2 regions of the Luteimonas sp. TWI596 genome follow, and region 2 is predicted to be linked to the other one. Evidence: riboswitches for the same ligand, from Rfam matches in the RefSeq annotation. Region 2 holds a riboswitch; the other holds the start of a gene.

Region 1 (7,785 bases), on a different contig from region 2:
AAGCTGCAGATCAACGAAGGTCTGAGCAAGGCCGAGGCGATCGAGCAGGCCGCCGCGATCCGCCTGCGACCGGTGCTGATGACGACGGCCGCGCTGGTGTTCGCGATGGTGCCGCTGCTGATCGCCAGCGGTCCGGGTGCGGCGGCGCGCTTCTCGATGGGCCTGGTGATCGCCGCCGGCATGTCGATCGGCACCGCGTTCACGCTGTTCGTGCTGCCGGCGTTCTACCTGCTGCTGGCGCGCGACCACAGCCACGACCGGGGCGCGGTGGCCGCCACGGACGCCGACGGGCACGACGGCAACCCAGCGACGCCGGTGCCCCAGGGGCACTGAGCACGTCGGGCATCCGCGGCGCATGCCGCGGATGCCACGCCCTCGATCAGAGCCGGCGCGGCAGCGCGTCGATCCAGGCCGGATCGAGCACCAGGGCGCCCGCGTCGGCGCTGCCCCCGTCGCCGACGAACGGCAGCACGCCCAGGCACGGCGCCGGCAGCGCATCGGCAAGCAGGCCGAGATAGTCGTCTGCGCGCGAGAACTCTGGATCGATCCGGTTGCCGACCCAACCCACAAGCCGACAGCCGTCGGCCGCGATCGCGCGTGCGCTTAGCCGGGCATGGCTCAGGCAGCCGAGCCGGAGCCCGACCACCAGCACCACTGCGCCGCCCAGCCACCGCGCCAGGTCCGCATGTTCGATGCCCTCGGCCAGCGGCGCAGCCCAGCCGCCAGCGCCTTCGACCAGCACCACATCGGCCGCCGCGGCGAGCCGCGCGTGCGCCGCGTGCAGATCGGCGGCATCGACGATCACGCCGGCCGCGCGTGCGGCCAGGGTCGGCGCGGTCGCTTCGGGCAGGGCCACCGGGTTGACGTCGGCGTATGCCGGCCGGGGCCGGCTGGCGGCCTGCAGCGCCAGCGCATCCTCATTGCGCCAGCCACCGTCCTGCCAATCGCAGCCGCTGGCGACCGGCTTCATGCCGACCGCGCGGCGACCATCGGCACGCAAGGCCTGCAGCAGCGCCACGCTGGCGTGGGTCTTGCCGATGCCGGTATCGGTCCCGGTGACCAGGCACGTGCGCGCGCTCATACCGGTGCGCCTATCGGGACGCCAGCGACGGCGCGGCCGGGCGGGTGCGACCCCGCTGCTACACTGCGCGACATGTTCACATCCACACCTCTGAGCGGCAGCAAGGCCGACCAGTATGCCGCGCTCGCGGCACAGGCCCGCGCTCTGCTGCACGGCGAATCCGACCCCATCGCCAATGCCGCGAACCTCTCGGCGCTGGTCTACCACGCCCTGCCCGACCTCAACTGGGTCGGCTTCTATTTCTACGACGGGACCGAACTGGTCGTCGGCCCGTTCCAGGGCCTGCCGGCCTGTGTGCGTATTCCGCTCGACAAGGGCGTGTGCGGCGCCGCAGCGCGCACCCGGCAGACCCAGCGGGTCGACGACGTGCACGCCTTTGCAGGCCATATCGCCTGCGATGCTGCGTCGCGGTCTGAAGTCGTCGTGCCACTGGTCGACGGCGACCGCCTGATCGGCGTCTTCGATCTCGACAGTCCGCTGCCGGCCCGGTTCGACGCCGACGATCAGGCCGGGCTGGAGGCGCTCGCACGGCTCTACGTCGAGCACGCGCGTTGAGCGCGCCGAAGCTGCGCAACCTCGGGCCGAAGTCGGCGGCGTGGCTGCGACAGGTGGGGCTGCGCACGCGCGAGGACCTCGAAGCAGCGGGCGCGGTCGAGGCCTTCGTGCGCGTGCGCCGGGCCGGCTTCCGACCCAGCCTCAACCTGCTGTACTCGATCGAGGGCGCGCTGCTGGACTGCCACTGGCAGGAGGTCCCCGAAGCTCGGCGTCTGCAGCTGACCGAGGCCGCCGAAGCGGCGACCGCACAACTGCCCGACCCGCGCGCACGGACCGCGGGCGGCCCGGTCACCACGATCGTGCACGACGCGGCCGATCGCGACGACGCGATGCCGGGCGACCCCGACGCACGCTGAACCGGACGAGCGCTGGCGTACAATCGCGCCTGCTTCGCGGTGACCCGGCCTGCCTGGGTTGAAACGGGAAGCCGGTGCGGGCGCCGCGAGGCAACCCCATTCCGGCACTGCCCCCGCAACGGTAAGCGTGTGCAAGCGTCGCTTCTCGCCACTGTGCCCTGTGCACGGGAAGGCGCGACGCCTGGGCTCAGACCGCCCACGCGCAAGTCCGGAGACCGGCCTCGAAGTTCCACCTGATTGCGATGCGGCGGGCATTGCGACGACGTTCCGGGTGCGCCTTGCGCCTGGACGGCGGTCCGTGTGCGCCCGTTCCCGCGATCTTCGCCCGCCCGCCGCGCGTTCGATGCGCGCGCGCAAGGAGACCGCAATGCCGTTCCGCACCTTGACCGTGGCGATCGCCACTGCCCTGCTCGCTCCGTCGGCGCTCGCCGCTCCCGGCGAACTCGACGCCGTGCTCGTCACCGCCAATCGCACCCAGACCGCGCTGGCCGACACCCTCGTGCCGGCGCAGATCATCGACCGCGACGAGATCGAACGCAGCCAGGCGCGCGACCTGCCGGAGCTGCTGCGCGGCCGCGCCGGCATCCAGATCGGCAACAGCGGCGGCCCGGGCAAGCTGAGCTCGATCTTCCTGCGCGGCGCCGAATCCGACCACGTACTGGTGCTCGTCGATGGCGTACGCATCGGCAGCGCGACCGCCGGCATGCCGGCGATCCAGGACCTGCCGGTCGACCAGATCGAGCGCGTGGAAATCGTACGCGGCCCGCGTTCGAGCCTCTACGGCTCGGAAGCGATCGGCGGCGTCATCCAGATCTTCACCCGCCGCCACGACGGCGCGATTGCGCCGCACGCACGAATCGGCGCCGGCAGCCACGGCTTGCGCGAAGCCAGCGCCGGCATCGGCGGCCGCAGCGGCCGGGGCTGGTTCGGTGTCGATGCAGCGTTCCAGCGCACCGACGGCATCGATGCCTGCCGCGGCTCGTCGGCGTTGTTCCAGGGGTGCTTCGTCGAAGAGCCCGACCGCGACGGCTACCGCAACCGTTCGCTGAACCTGCGCGCCGGCGTGCAGCTCACCGACGCGCTGCGGCTGGAAGGTCATGCCTTGCATGCCGACGCGTTCAATCAGTTCGACGGCAGCCTCTTCGGCGGTAACGAGGCCGACATCGTGCAGCAGGTGGCAGGCGGAACACTGACCTACGCGCCCTCGGACGTCGTGCGCCTGACCGCGCAGGCCGGCCGTGCCTACGACAAGTCGAGCACCTCCTTCCGCGATGCCGACACCGGCACGCGCAGTCATGTCGGCCGCATCGACACCCGCCGCGACACCGCCTCGGTGCAGGCCGACTTCGGCCTGGCGCCGACCCAGGGCCTGAGCCTGGGCTTCGACTGGCAGGCCGACCAAGTCGACAGCGACACCCGCTACGCGGTGACGGCGCGCGACAACTACGCCACGTTCGTCGAGTACCGCGGCCGCTTCGGCGCGCATCGCCTGCAGGCGAGCCTGCGCCACGACGACAACGAGCAGTTCGGCGGCCACGGCACCGGCAGCCTGGGCTGGGGCATGGAGCTGGCCCACGGCCTTCGCGTGACCGCCAGCGCCGGGACCGGCTTCAAGGCCCCGACCTTCAACGACCTGTACTTCCCCGGTTCGGAGAGCCCGGACCTCAAACCGGAACGCGCCAAAAGCGTGAATCTCGGCATCTCGCAGCAGGCGGCCCAGTGGCGCTGGTCGCTCGACGTGTTCGAGAGCCGCATCGACGACCTGATTGTGTTCGTCTACCCGCCGCCGGACTATGTCGGTCGCGGCAGCAACATCGACGAGGCCCGCATCCGTGGCGCCGAGCTGACGTTCGCGACCACCCTCGCCGGCTGGGACCTGTCGACCGAGTTGAGTCACGTCGACCCGCGCGACCGCAGCCAGGGCACCTACCGCGACAACCTGCTCGCCCGACGCGCGCGCAGCAGCGGCCGGCTCGACATCGATCGCAGCTTTGGCGACCTGCGCATCGGCACTACGCTGCGCGGCGCCGGCGGCCGCTACGACAACCCCGCCAACACGCTGCGCGTCGGCGGCTACGGCACCCTCGACCTGCGTGCGGCGTGGGCGTTCGCACCCGCGTGGACGCTCGAGGCGCGGGCGACCAACCTGCTCGACAAGGACTACGAGACGGTGGCGTGGTACCGCCAGCCCGGGCGCGAGTACGGCCTGGCGTTGCGCTGGCAGCCGCTCGCGCGCTGACGCGGTGCCGGTCGCGGGGGGGCGGGCCGCCTCGCCCCCCCCCCCCCCCCCGGCCGCATCGCCCGGCATCTGCGAGACTGTCGGCCGGCACCGGCTTGGCAGGGACAGCAATGCGCGTATTCGTCATGGGCGCGTCGGGCGGCGTGGGCACACGGCTGGTCGCGCAGGCGGTGGCGCGCGGCCACCGGGTCACGGCGCAAACGCGGTCGGCAGATCGGCTCACCGCCACAGCGGGCGTCGACATCGTAGTCGGCCGCCCCGACGACGCCCGCTTCCTGGCGCAACGCATGCCCGCGCACGATGCGGTCGTGATGAGCCTGGGCGTCGCCAGCCCGAGGCCGACGACGGTGTTCTCTGATGCGACCCGTGCAGCGATCGCCGCGATGCGCGACAGCGGCGTGCGGCGCCTGATCGCGATCACCGGCGTGGGCGCGGGCGAGACGCGCGGGCACGGCGGCTGGCTGTACAACCGCATCGTCTTTCCGCTGGTCACTCGCCACCGCTATGCCGACAAGGAACGCCAGGAGGCGCTGATCCAGGACTCAGGGCTGGACTGGACGCTGGTGCGGCCCGCGCCGTTCACCGCGCGCAGTGGACGCGGCGACTGGCAGGTCGCCCTGTCCGTCCCGCCGTCGCTGCAACTGCGCACGGTCACCCGGGACGAGGTGGCTGGCTTCGTGATCGATTGCCTCGAATCAGGCGACTTCCTCCACTGCACGCCGTTCATCGGGCGTCCGCGCTGAGGTCACGGCGCAGGCGGGGACGCTGCCCAGCCGGACGGGCACCGCCCGCCGCAGGTCAGCATCCCGCTTGGGCATCCGAATCGGCGATATGCGCCATCAACCCGCTTCGACCGGGCGCGACCTCCGCGGCCAGCACGTGGCGGTCGGGGTAATCGCCACCGTTCTGCGCCCGGAACGCGATCGGCGCCTGCTCGAACAGCCCCGCCAGCCGCGCCCGCCACGCCTGGGATGCCGACGCGAGGCCCTGCGCGTCGAGCGCACCCGCGCCGTAGACCGCGAAAGTGGGCAGCACCTGCATGCCCGGAAAGAACAAAGCACCGTGGGTGATCGGAAACAGCAACTGTTCCAGCGGGCCATTGATGCCGCGGGGCGAGTAGTCCACCTCGGGACCGCCGACCGACACCGCGAGCAATGCACGCTTGCCCGCAAACCCGCCCTCCCCGTACCGGTGGGCGTTGCCGGCATCGCCGTAGCCATAGGCCAGCCCGTAGGCCCAGACCCGGTCGATCCAGCCCTTCATGATCGCCGGCATGCCGAACCACCACAGCGGAAAATGCAGGATCACCGCATCGGCCGCCATCAGCTTGCGCTGTTCGGCCACCACGTCCGGCGTCTGACCATCATGAGCGAAGGCATGGCGCGACTCGGCCACGAACGACAAGCGCTCGGGGTCGAGGCGATGGGGAAAGTCGTCGGCGTCGAACACCGCCTTCCAGCGCGCCGCGTACAGATCGGATTGCGTCACCATGTGACCCTGCGCAGACAGGACGTCGGTCGAGATGTCGACCAGACGACGGGTCATCGAGGTCGGCTCTGGATGGGCGTGGACCAGCAGGACATGCATCGGCGCGGCTCGCAAGGACGATGCACACAAGGTAGCGATGGGAATCCTATAGTTGAAATGGATTCTCACCATTCCAGGTATCGTCATGCGCAATACCTTGCGGGGACTCGATCTCAACCTGCTGCGCACACTCGACGCGTTGCTGATCGAGCACAACGTGACCCGCGCCGCGCAGCGTCTGCATCTGGCGCAGCCGACCATCAGTGCCCAGCTCGCACGGCTGCGGGATTTCTTCGACGACCCGCTGCTGCTGCCAGGACCGCGCGGCATGCGCCCGACGGCACGCGCCGATGCGCTGCGCGAGCCGCTGCGGCAGTCGCTGGCGGCGCTGGCCCAGGCGGTCGCGCCTGCCCCGCCCTTCACGCCCGCCCAGGCCCGCCAGACGTGGCGCGTCGCCGCCTTCGACTACAGCGTACTGACGGTCCTGCGCCCGGCCTTGGCCACGTTGCGGATCGCCGCGCCAGGGATGCGCCTGGCGGTCGTGCAACGGCCACCGGGCCAGATGGCCGCCAGTACGGCGCAAGATGAGGTCGACCTCGCGTTCCTGACCAACGCCGAGGCACCGCCCACGTTGCGCTGGCGCCGCATGTTCACCGAGCGCTACCTGCTGGTCGGGCGCGCGGGACATCCTGGATTGAAGCGTCGCCCGACACTGGCGCAGTTTTGCAAGCTCGACCATGCGATCGTCTCGCCGGACGGCGGCGGCTTCGATGGGGCTACCGACCGCGCACTCGCCGAGCGCTGCATGGCCCGTCGCGTCGTGCTGTCGGTGCCGCAGTTTCTGGCGCTGCCGGCGTTGCTGGAAACCAGCGACTTGGTGGCGATGCTGCCCTCGCGCCTGGTCCAGGCGAACCCGGCGTTGCGGGTGGTCGCACCGCCGATCGCCATTCCCGGCTTCGACCTGCTGATGCTCTGGCCCGAGCGTGTCCATCGCGACCCGGCCCACCAGTGGCTGCGTGCGCACATCGCCGGTATGGAATGAGGCGACCAGCCGCGCCCCGGTGCGTGGCGGCCGCCCTCTGCCGCCGCATAGGCCGAGACCTTCGACGCGCATCTGCGCGACGGTGTGGCGCGCACCGGCTGCGAACATCAGCGCCCCTCACATTGGTATGACCACATATCTGCGACCTTGGTCGCGTTGACGTTGAACCCGCTCAGTTCGCTAAGATTGCCCGGTATTGAGCGCGCCCTGCCTTCGAATCGGTCATACCAATTGGCCGTGGCGCGCCGGATGCGGTCCATTGATCCGCGCTTGCCGGGCGCGAATCGGACCCGCCTCGGTTCACCGCCCCGCCTCCGCGCCGATGATCGTCATCGCTGCAGGCGAACTGACATGGATGGATTCCCGGATGCGCATTCCCGCCCCAGCGACCCGCCCCGACACGATCGGCGCGCGCCGATTGCGTCTGTCCGACCAGGTGGTCGACCGCGTGCTGGCACTGATCGACGCGCGCGAGCTGAGGCCCGGTGATCGCCTGCCGGCCGAACGCGCGCTCGCGCTGGAACTGCGCGTGTCGCGCACCGTCTTGCGCGAGGCGATCGCCCACCTGGCGAGTCAGGGCGTGCTGCATGCACGCCAGGGCGGCGGCACCTACCTGTGTGCGCACGACGCACCCGCAACCCCGCGCATCGCGCCGCTGCAACCATTCATCAGCGTGTTCCGGAGCGATCCGGAGTACCGCTACGACGTCCTGGAGATCCGCCACGGACTGGAGGGCATGGCTGCCTGGCACGCCGCGCTGCGCGCGACCGACGAGGACCGCGCGCGGATCGCCGATGCCTTCGACGCAATGACGGCCCTGCATGGCCGCAACGATCCCGCCGGCGAGGCGCGCGCCGATGCCGCATTCCACCTGTCCATCGCCGAGGCCTCGCATAATCTGGTGCTGCTGCAGGTCATGCGCGGGATGTTCGACCTGCTGCAGACCAATATCTCGCAGAGCCGCGAAACGCTCTATGTCTCGGCG
Region 2 (7,785 bases):
ACGGCGGCCGCGCCGGTGGTCGTGCCCGAGCATCGCCCCGGGGTGAGCATCGGCTACCTCGATGCGCCCGGCTTCGACAGCCGCGCATTGCTGCCCGCGCCGCCGGCGCCCGATTCGGCCGCGCGGGCCCTCGATGAGGCCATCGCGGCGCGTGCGCTGTCCCTGCGCGAGACCCCGCGCTGGCGGCAGGCGGCGATCGACGCCGACCTCGACTTTCCCCGGGCGGCCGACCTCTACGCCTGCGCGCTCGGCGTGCCGATCGACACGACCCACACCCCGCACCTGGTGCGGTTGCTGCGGCGCAGCCTCGCCGACGCCGCGATCGACGGCCGCGCCGCCAAGCTGCACTGGCAGCGCCGCCGGCCGTTCCTGGCCAACGGCGCGCCGGTGTGTACGCCAGGCGAGGCCGCGCAGCTGCGCGACAGCGGCTCGTACCCGTCGGGCCACACCGCGATCGGCTGGACCTGGGCGCTGGCGCTGACCGCCGTCGCCCCCGATCGCGCCGATCCGCTGCTGCAACGCGGACGCAGCTTCGGCGAGAGCCGACTGGTCTGCAACGTGCACTGGTACAGCGACATCGTGCAGGGGCAGGTGGTCGGCGCCGCGACCTTCGCGCGGCTGCAGGCCGAACCGGCGTTCCTGGCCGACCTGGCGGCGGCGCGCGACGAGGTCGCCGCCCAACGTGCGCGCGGCGCCCGGCCCGAGGGCTGCGACGCGCAGACCGCCGCGTTGCGCCTGTCGCCGCTGCCGGCCGCCGACGATCGCTGAGGCCGGCGAGCTGCGCGACAATGGCCGCGCGATGAGTACGACACCTGTCCCAGACCCCGATCCGCGGCCCGAACCGCCTGAGGCCCCGCTGCCGAGCGACTGCTGCGACAGCGGCTGCCCGATCTGCGTCTACGACCTGCACGCCGATGCGATGGCCGACTACCGCGCCCGGCTGGCCGCGTGGCGCGCGCGGCATCCTGGGGCCGACTGACGCGCGCGGCCGGGTTTACGCGACCGCTGCGAAGCGCGCAGCGTGCCGGGCCAGGAACGCGTCGGCCTCTGCGCGCAGCCAGGCGCCGACGGCGGCGACGGCCGGTGTGTGCGTGGTACCGGGCGCGGCCAGCAGGCGGAAGTCGTGGCCGTCGAGCGCGGGGCCGAACGGGGCCCGCAGCACGCCGTCTTCCAGGGCGTCGGCGACCAGGGCGACGCTCGCCAGTGCGATGCCTTGGCCGGCGATCGCGGCCTGGATGGCATGCGCTTCGTCGGAGAAGCCGAGTTCGCCGCCGTGCGTGTCCGGCAGGCCGGCGGTTCGGCACCAGCGCGGCCAGTCGGGGGTGTGGGCGTCCTGCAGTCGCCAGGCGTAGCGCAGCCGCGGCACGGTCGCCAGCGCCGTCGGGCCGGCCAGCGCCAGGCCGGGGGCGCAGACCGGAATGAAACGTCCAGGCAGCAGCGGCCAGGTTTCGACCTGCGGAGCCGGTGCGGGGCCGTAGCGGATCGCCAGCTCCGTGCCGCCGGCGGCCAGCCGGACCGGGTCGTCGGCTGCGTGCAGGTGCAGATCGACTTCGGGCGCGGCCGCAGCGAGCGCCGGCAGGCGTGGCAACAGCCAGCGGGCGGCGAAGCCCCGGGTCGTGCTCAGCGTGACCGCGGGGCGGCGCGTCTGCCGTTGCAGGTCGGCGACGGCGGTGGCGATGCCATCGAAGCCGCCGCGCACGCTCGGGTACAGGCGTTGCCCAGCCTCGGTCAGCCGCACCTGGCGTACTTGGCGTGCGAACAGCCGCAGGCCCAGCCAGTCCTCGAGCTGGCGGATGCGGTGGCTGACCGCGGTGGGCGTGAGCGACAGTTCTTCGGCTGCGGCCTTGAAGCTCTGGCGTCGGGCGGCGGCCTCGAACGCGCGCAGTGCGCTCAGCGGTGGCAGGCGGGCGGGGCGATCGTGCATGAGCGCAATTCATCCATCGGACGAGAAAACATCGTTTGTCGGGCTCTGGGCCGGCGCCAATCATGCCGGAGCGCCGCAGTGCGCATTCTCTCCCAGCTTCGCCAGGTGAATCATGCTCAGCTTGCTCCATCTCGACGGCAGTGCCCGTCCCGGTTGTTCGGGCGAGGTCCCGCACGGCTCCCATACCCGCCGGCTCGGCGCCCGTTTCGTCGCGCGCTGGCAACAGCGGCGCCCCGGTGATCGCATCGTCTATCGCGATCTCGCCCTGACGCCGCCGACCCATGTCGACGGACGCTGGATCCATGCTGCGTTCACGCCGCTGGCGCAGCGCACGCCGTGGATGATCGAGCGGCTGTCCGAGAGCGATGCGCTGATCGATGAGCTGCTCGGCAGCCCGCTCGTGGTGATGGGGGTGCCGATGTACAACTTCGGTATGCCCGCGCCGGTCAAGGCCTGGATCGACAACATCGTGCGCGTGGGCCGCACCTTCGGTTTCGATCGCGCGCGCGCCGGTGCGCCGTACTGGCCGATGCTGGCCGGTCAGGGCCGCCGCGCCGTGCTGCTGGGTGCGCGCGGCGATCACGACTATGACCCCGGTGGTCGCAACGCCGGCGACAACCTGGTCGAGCAGGGCGTGATGACGCCGCTGCGCTACATGGGCATCACCGACGTCGACCGGGTCGCGGTGGAATACGACGAGTTCGCCGATGCCCGGCTCGCGGCCTCGATCGCGCGCGCCGAGGCCGCGGTCGATGCGCTGGTCGATCGCCTTGCCGAACAGGCCGATGCGCGGGAGACGGCCGCCGCGGCCACGCCCGCTTGACCGCCCGTGCGGCCGGGGCTACCGTGTCGCCGCCAAGGTTCATCTCTTCATGCGAATGAAGCGATGATTAAAAGGGAAGCCGGTGCGCCGCATGGCGGCAATTCCGGCGCTGCCCCGCAGCGGTAACTGGAAACGACCCCCGTCAACGCACTGGCGCCCGTCCGGGCCGGGAAGCGACGGGCAGTAGGCCCACCACCTCGCAGGTGGCCCGTCCATGAGCCCGAAGACCTGCCTTGGCCGTGCGCACCGACAGGCGCGCACGTACGACCTGGGGCCTCCGCGGGGAGGTGCACGGGCATCGCGCCGCGCACGTCGCGGCCGGTCCCGCACGTCCGCACGCAGGCTCCGGTTCGCCCGAGGGGGCGAAGGTCGGCCGTGTGGCAGGCGGGCGCGCGCAGGCGCGGTGCACGCCATGCGGACCCTTCGTTCCTCAATCCCACGCATTGAGGACGCATCCACCATGACCGGCATCACCAATCTCGGCTTTCCCCGCATCGGCCGCAAACGCGAGCTCAAGCGCGCCGTCGAACGTCACTGGCGCGGCGAGGCCGACGCCGCGCAGTTGCAGGCAGTGGCGCGCGACCTGCGCCTGCGCCATTGGCGCCTGCAGCGCGAGGCCGGCGTCGCCACGCCGCCGAGCAACGACTTCTCGCTCTACGACCAGGTGCTCGACGCCGCCTTCGGCTTCGACGCGATCCCCGAGCGCTACCGCGCGCTGGCCGATGCCGATCCGCTGGCCGGTTACTTCGCGCTGGCGCGGGGTCATCAGCAGGACGGCATCGACCTGCATGCGCTGGAGATGACCAAGTGGTTCGACACCAATTACCACTACCTGGTGCCCGAACTGCAGGCCGGCCAGCGCTTCGCGCTGCGCGACGACAAGCCGGTGCGCGAGTACCTGGAAGCCAAGGCCGAGGGGATCGAGACCCGGCCGGTGCTGCTCGGGCCGGTCACGCTGCTGTGGCTGTCGAAGACCGTCGACGGCAGCGATCGCTTCGCGCTGCTCGATGCGCTGCTGCCGGTGTACGCCGAGTTGCTGGCACGCCTGCACGCCGCCGGCGCGGCCTGGGTGCAGATCGACGAGCCGGCGCTGGTGCTCGACCTCGACCCCGCGGTGCGCGCGGCCTTTGATCGGGCCTACGCCACGCTGGCGCAGGGCGCGCGGCCGAAGCTGCTGCTGGCGACCTACTTCGGCGCGCTGGACGACAACCTGCCGTTGGCCGCGTCCTTGCCGGTCGACGGCCTGCATGTCGATCTGGTGCGCGGGCGCGAACAACTCGATGCGGTGCTCGGCGCGCTGCCGGCCGGGCGCACGTTGTCGTTGGGGCTCGTCGACGGCCGCAACATCTGGCGCACGCGGCTGGACGATGCGCTGGTGCTGGCGCGCTACGCGATCGATGCGCGCGGCGACGATGCGGTCTGGCTGGCGCCGTCGTGCTCGCTGCTGCATGTGCCGGTGGACCTGGCGGGCGAGACCGCGCTGGATGACGAACTGCGTGGCTGGCTGGCCTTCGCCCGGCAGAAACTCGATGAACTGCGCCTGCTGGCCGAGGCGCTGGCCGATCCCGATGCCGCCGAGCCGGCGCTGGCCAAGGCGCGCGATGCGATCGCCGCGCGGCGCGCCTCGCCCCGCGTGCAGCGGCCGGAGGTCGCCGCGCGGGTGGCTGCACTCGACGCGTCCGCGTCGCGTCGCGCGACGCCCTATGCCGCGCGTCGGGCCGCGCAGGATGCGCTGCGCCCGCTGCCGCTGTGGCCCACGACCACGATCGGCTCGTTCCCGCAGACGCTCGAGGTCCGGGAGGCGCGTGCAGCGCACAAGTCCGGCAAGCTGAGCCAGGCCGACTACGATGCGTTCATCGCCGACCAGATCGCGCAGTGCGTGCGTGTGCAGGAAGACCTCGGGCTGGATGTGCTGGTGCACGGCGAGTTCGAGCGCAACGACATGGTCGAGTACTTCGGCGAGCAGCTCGATGGCTTCGCGTTCACCAAGAACGGCTGGGTGCAGAGCTACGGCTCGCGCTGCGTGAAGCCGCCGGTGATCTACGGCGATGTCGCCCGCCCGGCGCCGATGACCGTGCGCTGGTCGCGCTACGCGCAGTCGCTGACCCCGCGGCCGATGAAGGGCATGCTGACCGGCCCGGTGACAGTGCTGCAATGGTCGTTCGTGCGCGACGACCAGTCGCGCGCCGATACCTGCCGGCAGATCGCACTGGCCTTGCGCGACGAGGTGACCGACCTGGAGGCGGCCGGCATCGGCGTGATCCAGATCGACGAACCGGCGCTGCGCGAGGGCCTGCCGCTGCGGCGCGCCGATTGGGCGGCGTATCTGGACTGGGCGGTCGAGAGCTTCCGCATCAGCGCCTCGGGCGTGGCCGACACCACCCAGATCCACACCCACATGTGCTACTCGGAGTTCAACGACATCATCGAGGCGGTCGCGGCGATGGACGCCGACGTGATCTCGATCGAGACCTCGCGCTCGCGCATGGAATTGCTCGAGGCCTTCGTGCGGTTCCGCTATCCCAACGGCATCGGCCCGGGCGTCTACGACATCCATTCTCCGCGCGTGCCCGATGTCGAGGAGATGACCGCGTTGCTGCGCCGGGCGGCCGAGTCGATTCCGGTCGCCCAGCTGTGGGTCAATCCCGATTGCGGGCTCAAGACCCGCGGCTGGCCGGAAACGCGCGCAGCGCTGTCAGCGCTGGTCGCGGCGGCGCGCACGCTGCGTGCGCATGCCGATCGCAGCCGGACGGAGGCGGCCCCCGCCGTGCCGGCCTGACCGCACTGGCCGATGCCGGATGTCGCGACGCGGCCGTCAGCGCCGGCCGACGTCGCGGCGCCCGGCATCGCCGGTCGCCCGCTGGGCCGGGGCGCGGCGCAGTTGCAGGCGGCCGGGCGTGCTGGCGTCGGCCACGATCGGATAGGCCTCGCACAGCGCCCCGACGAAGGCCAACGGCGCATCGCTGCGGAACACACCGGTCACGCGCAGCTCTGTCAGCGACGCGTCCTCGATGACGATCCGCTCGTGGCTGTAGCGGTTGAACTCGGCCACGACCTCGGCCAGCGTCGCGTCCTCGAACACCAGCCGGCCCGACAGCCAGGCCGGCGCGGCGAGCTTGCGCAAGGTGCCGATCTGCGGCGTGTCGAGATCGCGGCTGAGCCGCGCGGTCTGGCCGGCGACCAGGCCCAGCAACGGGGCAGGCCGGCCGTTGCTGCCGCCATCGAGCGGCAGCAGCACGACCTCGCCTTGGATCAGGGCGACGTCCAGCGCAGCGGCGCGGCGATTCAACTCGAACTCGGTGCCGACCACGCGCAGGCCGCCGTGCGTGGTGTGCACCGTCAGTGGCCGGCGCTCGCGGGCGACGCGGAAGAACGCGCGGCCGCGGTCGAGGACCACCGTGCGTGCGCGCGGCCCGAAGGCGACGTGCAACCGGCTGTCGGTGTCCAAGCTGATGTGGGTGCCGTCCTCGAGCGTCAGCTCGCGGCGCTCGCCCACACCGGTGGCGTAGACACGCTCGGTCGGTGCGGCCGGCACCAGCAGCTGCCAGGCGCCGAGCAGCGCGAGGGCGAGGGTGGCGGCCAGACCTGCGGCGACCGGCCAGCGACGGCTGGCGCGGGGGCGGGGCGCGCGCTGGGGCGCCGCGACGGCGTCCAGGCGGCGTGCGATCTCGGGATGCGGCGCGTGCGTGCCCAGCCCGGTCCACAACCGCTCCAGCCGCTCGTAGGCGGCGCGATGGCGCGGGTCGGCGTCAATCCACGCCTGCCAGGCGCGCAGGTCGGTGCCGTGCACGTCGTCGGCGCGCAGGCGCGCAAACCACGCGGCTGCGCGGCGCCGGATCGGATCGCCGCCTTCGATCAGCTCGAGCTCAGGCTTCATGCCTCGTCCAGGGTCGCATCCAGGTGCATCAGGGCCCGCATCATGTGTTTCTCCACCGCGCTCACGCTGATGCCGAGCCGCTTGGCGACGGCGCTGTAGGTCAGCCCATCATATCGCTGCAGCAAGAAGACCTCGCGGCAGCGCGGCGGCAACGCATCGAGCGCCTGCAGAAACCGTTGCAGACGCGCCTTGTCTGCGTAGACGCATTCGCACGACGGCTCCTCACTCTGCCAAGCCGCGGCGACCGCCTCGATCGGCACATGATCGGACTTGCGATGGCTGCGGTCGCGGCGAAAGCGGTCGCGCAGCAGATTGGAGGCGATGCGCATCACGAACGCCTCGACGTTCGCCAATCCGGCCAGACGGGGGGCGGGCTGTTGGCTCAGTCGCGCCAGCGTGTCCTGGGTCAGGTCCTCGGCGTCCTCCGTGCTCGTCAGGTGCCGCGAAAAATAGCGCAGCAACGCCGGCCGGTACTGCTGGGCCAGACGGGTGACGTTCCGCTCGTCCGGGTGCCGCAGGGCAGCCTCGGACGCCTTGCCGGGGGCGGGCGCAGTCATCGGTGTCGGGGGAGGAGAAGACGGGATGTCGCCCTTCGAACCCTATGTGAGCGGCGCGTGATGAGCAAGCTGAGGAATTGTGACCGGCGTGCGTCTGCATCGTGGACAGGGGCGTCATGACCAATCGTCAAGGAGCGGCGGGGACCGATCACGACTTCGAGGGGATTTCATGACACAGGGTTTGAGGGCTGGGGGCGCGCGTCGCCATTCGTTGCATCCGCTGGTGCCGGCGCTGGCGATCGCGCTGGGCTGCATGGTCGGCACCGTCGCACCGGTATCGGCGCAAGCGCCGCAGCGCGAGTTCGCGGTGCAGAGCCAGCCGCTGGGCGCCGCGCTCAACCAACTGGCGCTCAGCGCCGAGCGCGAGATCATCGTGTCCCCGGATCTGGTGCGCGGCATGACCGCACCGGCGGTGTCCGGGCGCCACAGCCTCGGCGAGGCGCTGGACCTGCTGCTGGCCGGCACCGGACTCACCTACCGCGAGAGCGATGGCCGCGTGATCATCGTCGCCGACGAGAACGCGCCGCAGGCCGCGGCGTCGCCGGCGGCGTCCGGTGCGCGTGCGGCGGTCGCGGGGGCGTCGGGCGATGCGGTCAGCCTGGAC

What was found. A riboswitch is a leader RNA that binds a small molecule or an ion and turns the genes downstream of it on or off. The one in region 2 is predicted to bind cobalamin.
Region 1: another riboswitch for cobalamin. It lies ahead of btuB (TonB-dependent vitamin B12 receptor); the one in region 2 lies ahead of metE (5-methyltetrahydropteroyltriglutamate--homocysteine S-methyltransferase).

The regions. Positions count from the first base shown of each region.
Region 1 is NZ_JBDJMU010000008.1:9,656-17,440, forward strand. It holds gene ABE487_RS07800 (efflux RND transporter permease subunit) at 1-333, shown strand, start outside; gene bioD (dethiobiotin synthase) at 380-1,081, opposite strand; gene ABE487_RS07810 (GAF domain-containing protein) at 1,154-1,636, shown strand; gene ABE487_RS07815 (TfoX/Sxy family protein) at 1,633-1,992, shown strand; cobalamin riboswitch at 2,013-2,231, shown strand; gene btuB (TonB-dependent vitamin B12 receptor) at 2,360-4,231, shown strand; gene ABE487_RS07825 (NAD(P)H-binding protein) at 4,342-4,974, shown strand; gene ABE487_RS07830 (NAD(P)H-dependent oxidoreductase) at 5,030-5,818, opposite strand; gene ABE487_RS07835 (LysR family transcriptional regulator) at 5,871-6,800, shown strand; gene lldR (transcriptional regulator LldR) at 7,168-7,785, shown strand, end outside.
Region 2 is NZ_JBDJMU010000015.1:71,450-79,234, reverse strand. It holds gene ABE487_RS12585 (phosphatase PAP2 family protein) at 1-768, shown strand, start outside; gene ABE487_RS12580 (oxidoreductase-like domain-containing protein) at 800-979, shown strand; gene ABE487_RS12575 (LysR substrate-binding domain-containing protein) at 995-1,924, opposite strand; gene ABE487_RS12570 (NAD(P)H-dependent oxidoreductase) at 2,037-2,747, shown strand; cobalamin riboswitch at 2,766-2,998, shown strand; gene metE (5-methyltetrahydropteroyltriglutamate--homocysteine S-methyltransferase) at 3,208-5,526, shown strand; gene ABE487_RS12560 (FecR domain-containing protein) at 5,563-6,624, opposite strand; gene ABE487_RS12555 (RNA polymerase sigma factor) at 6,621-7,181, opposite strand; gene ABE487_RS12550 (TonB-dependent receptor) at 7,351-7,785, shown strand, end outside.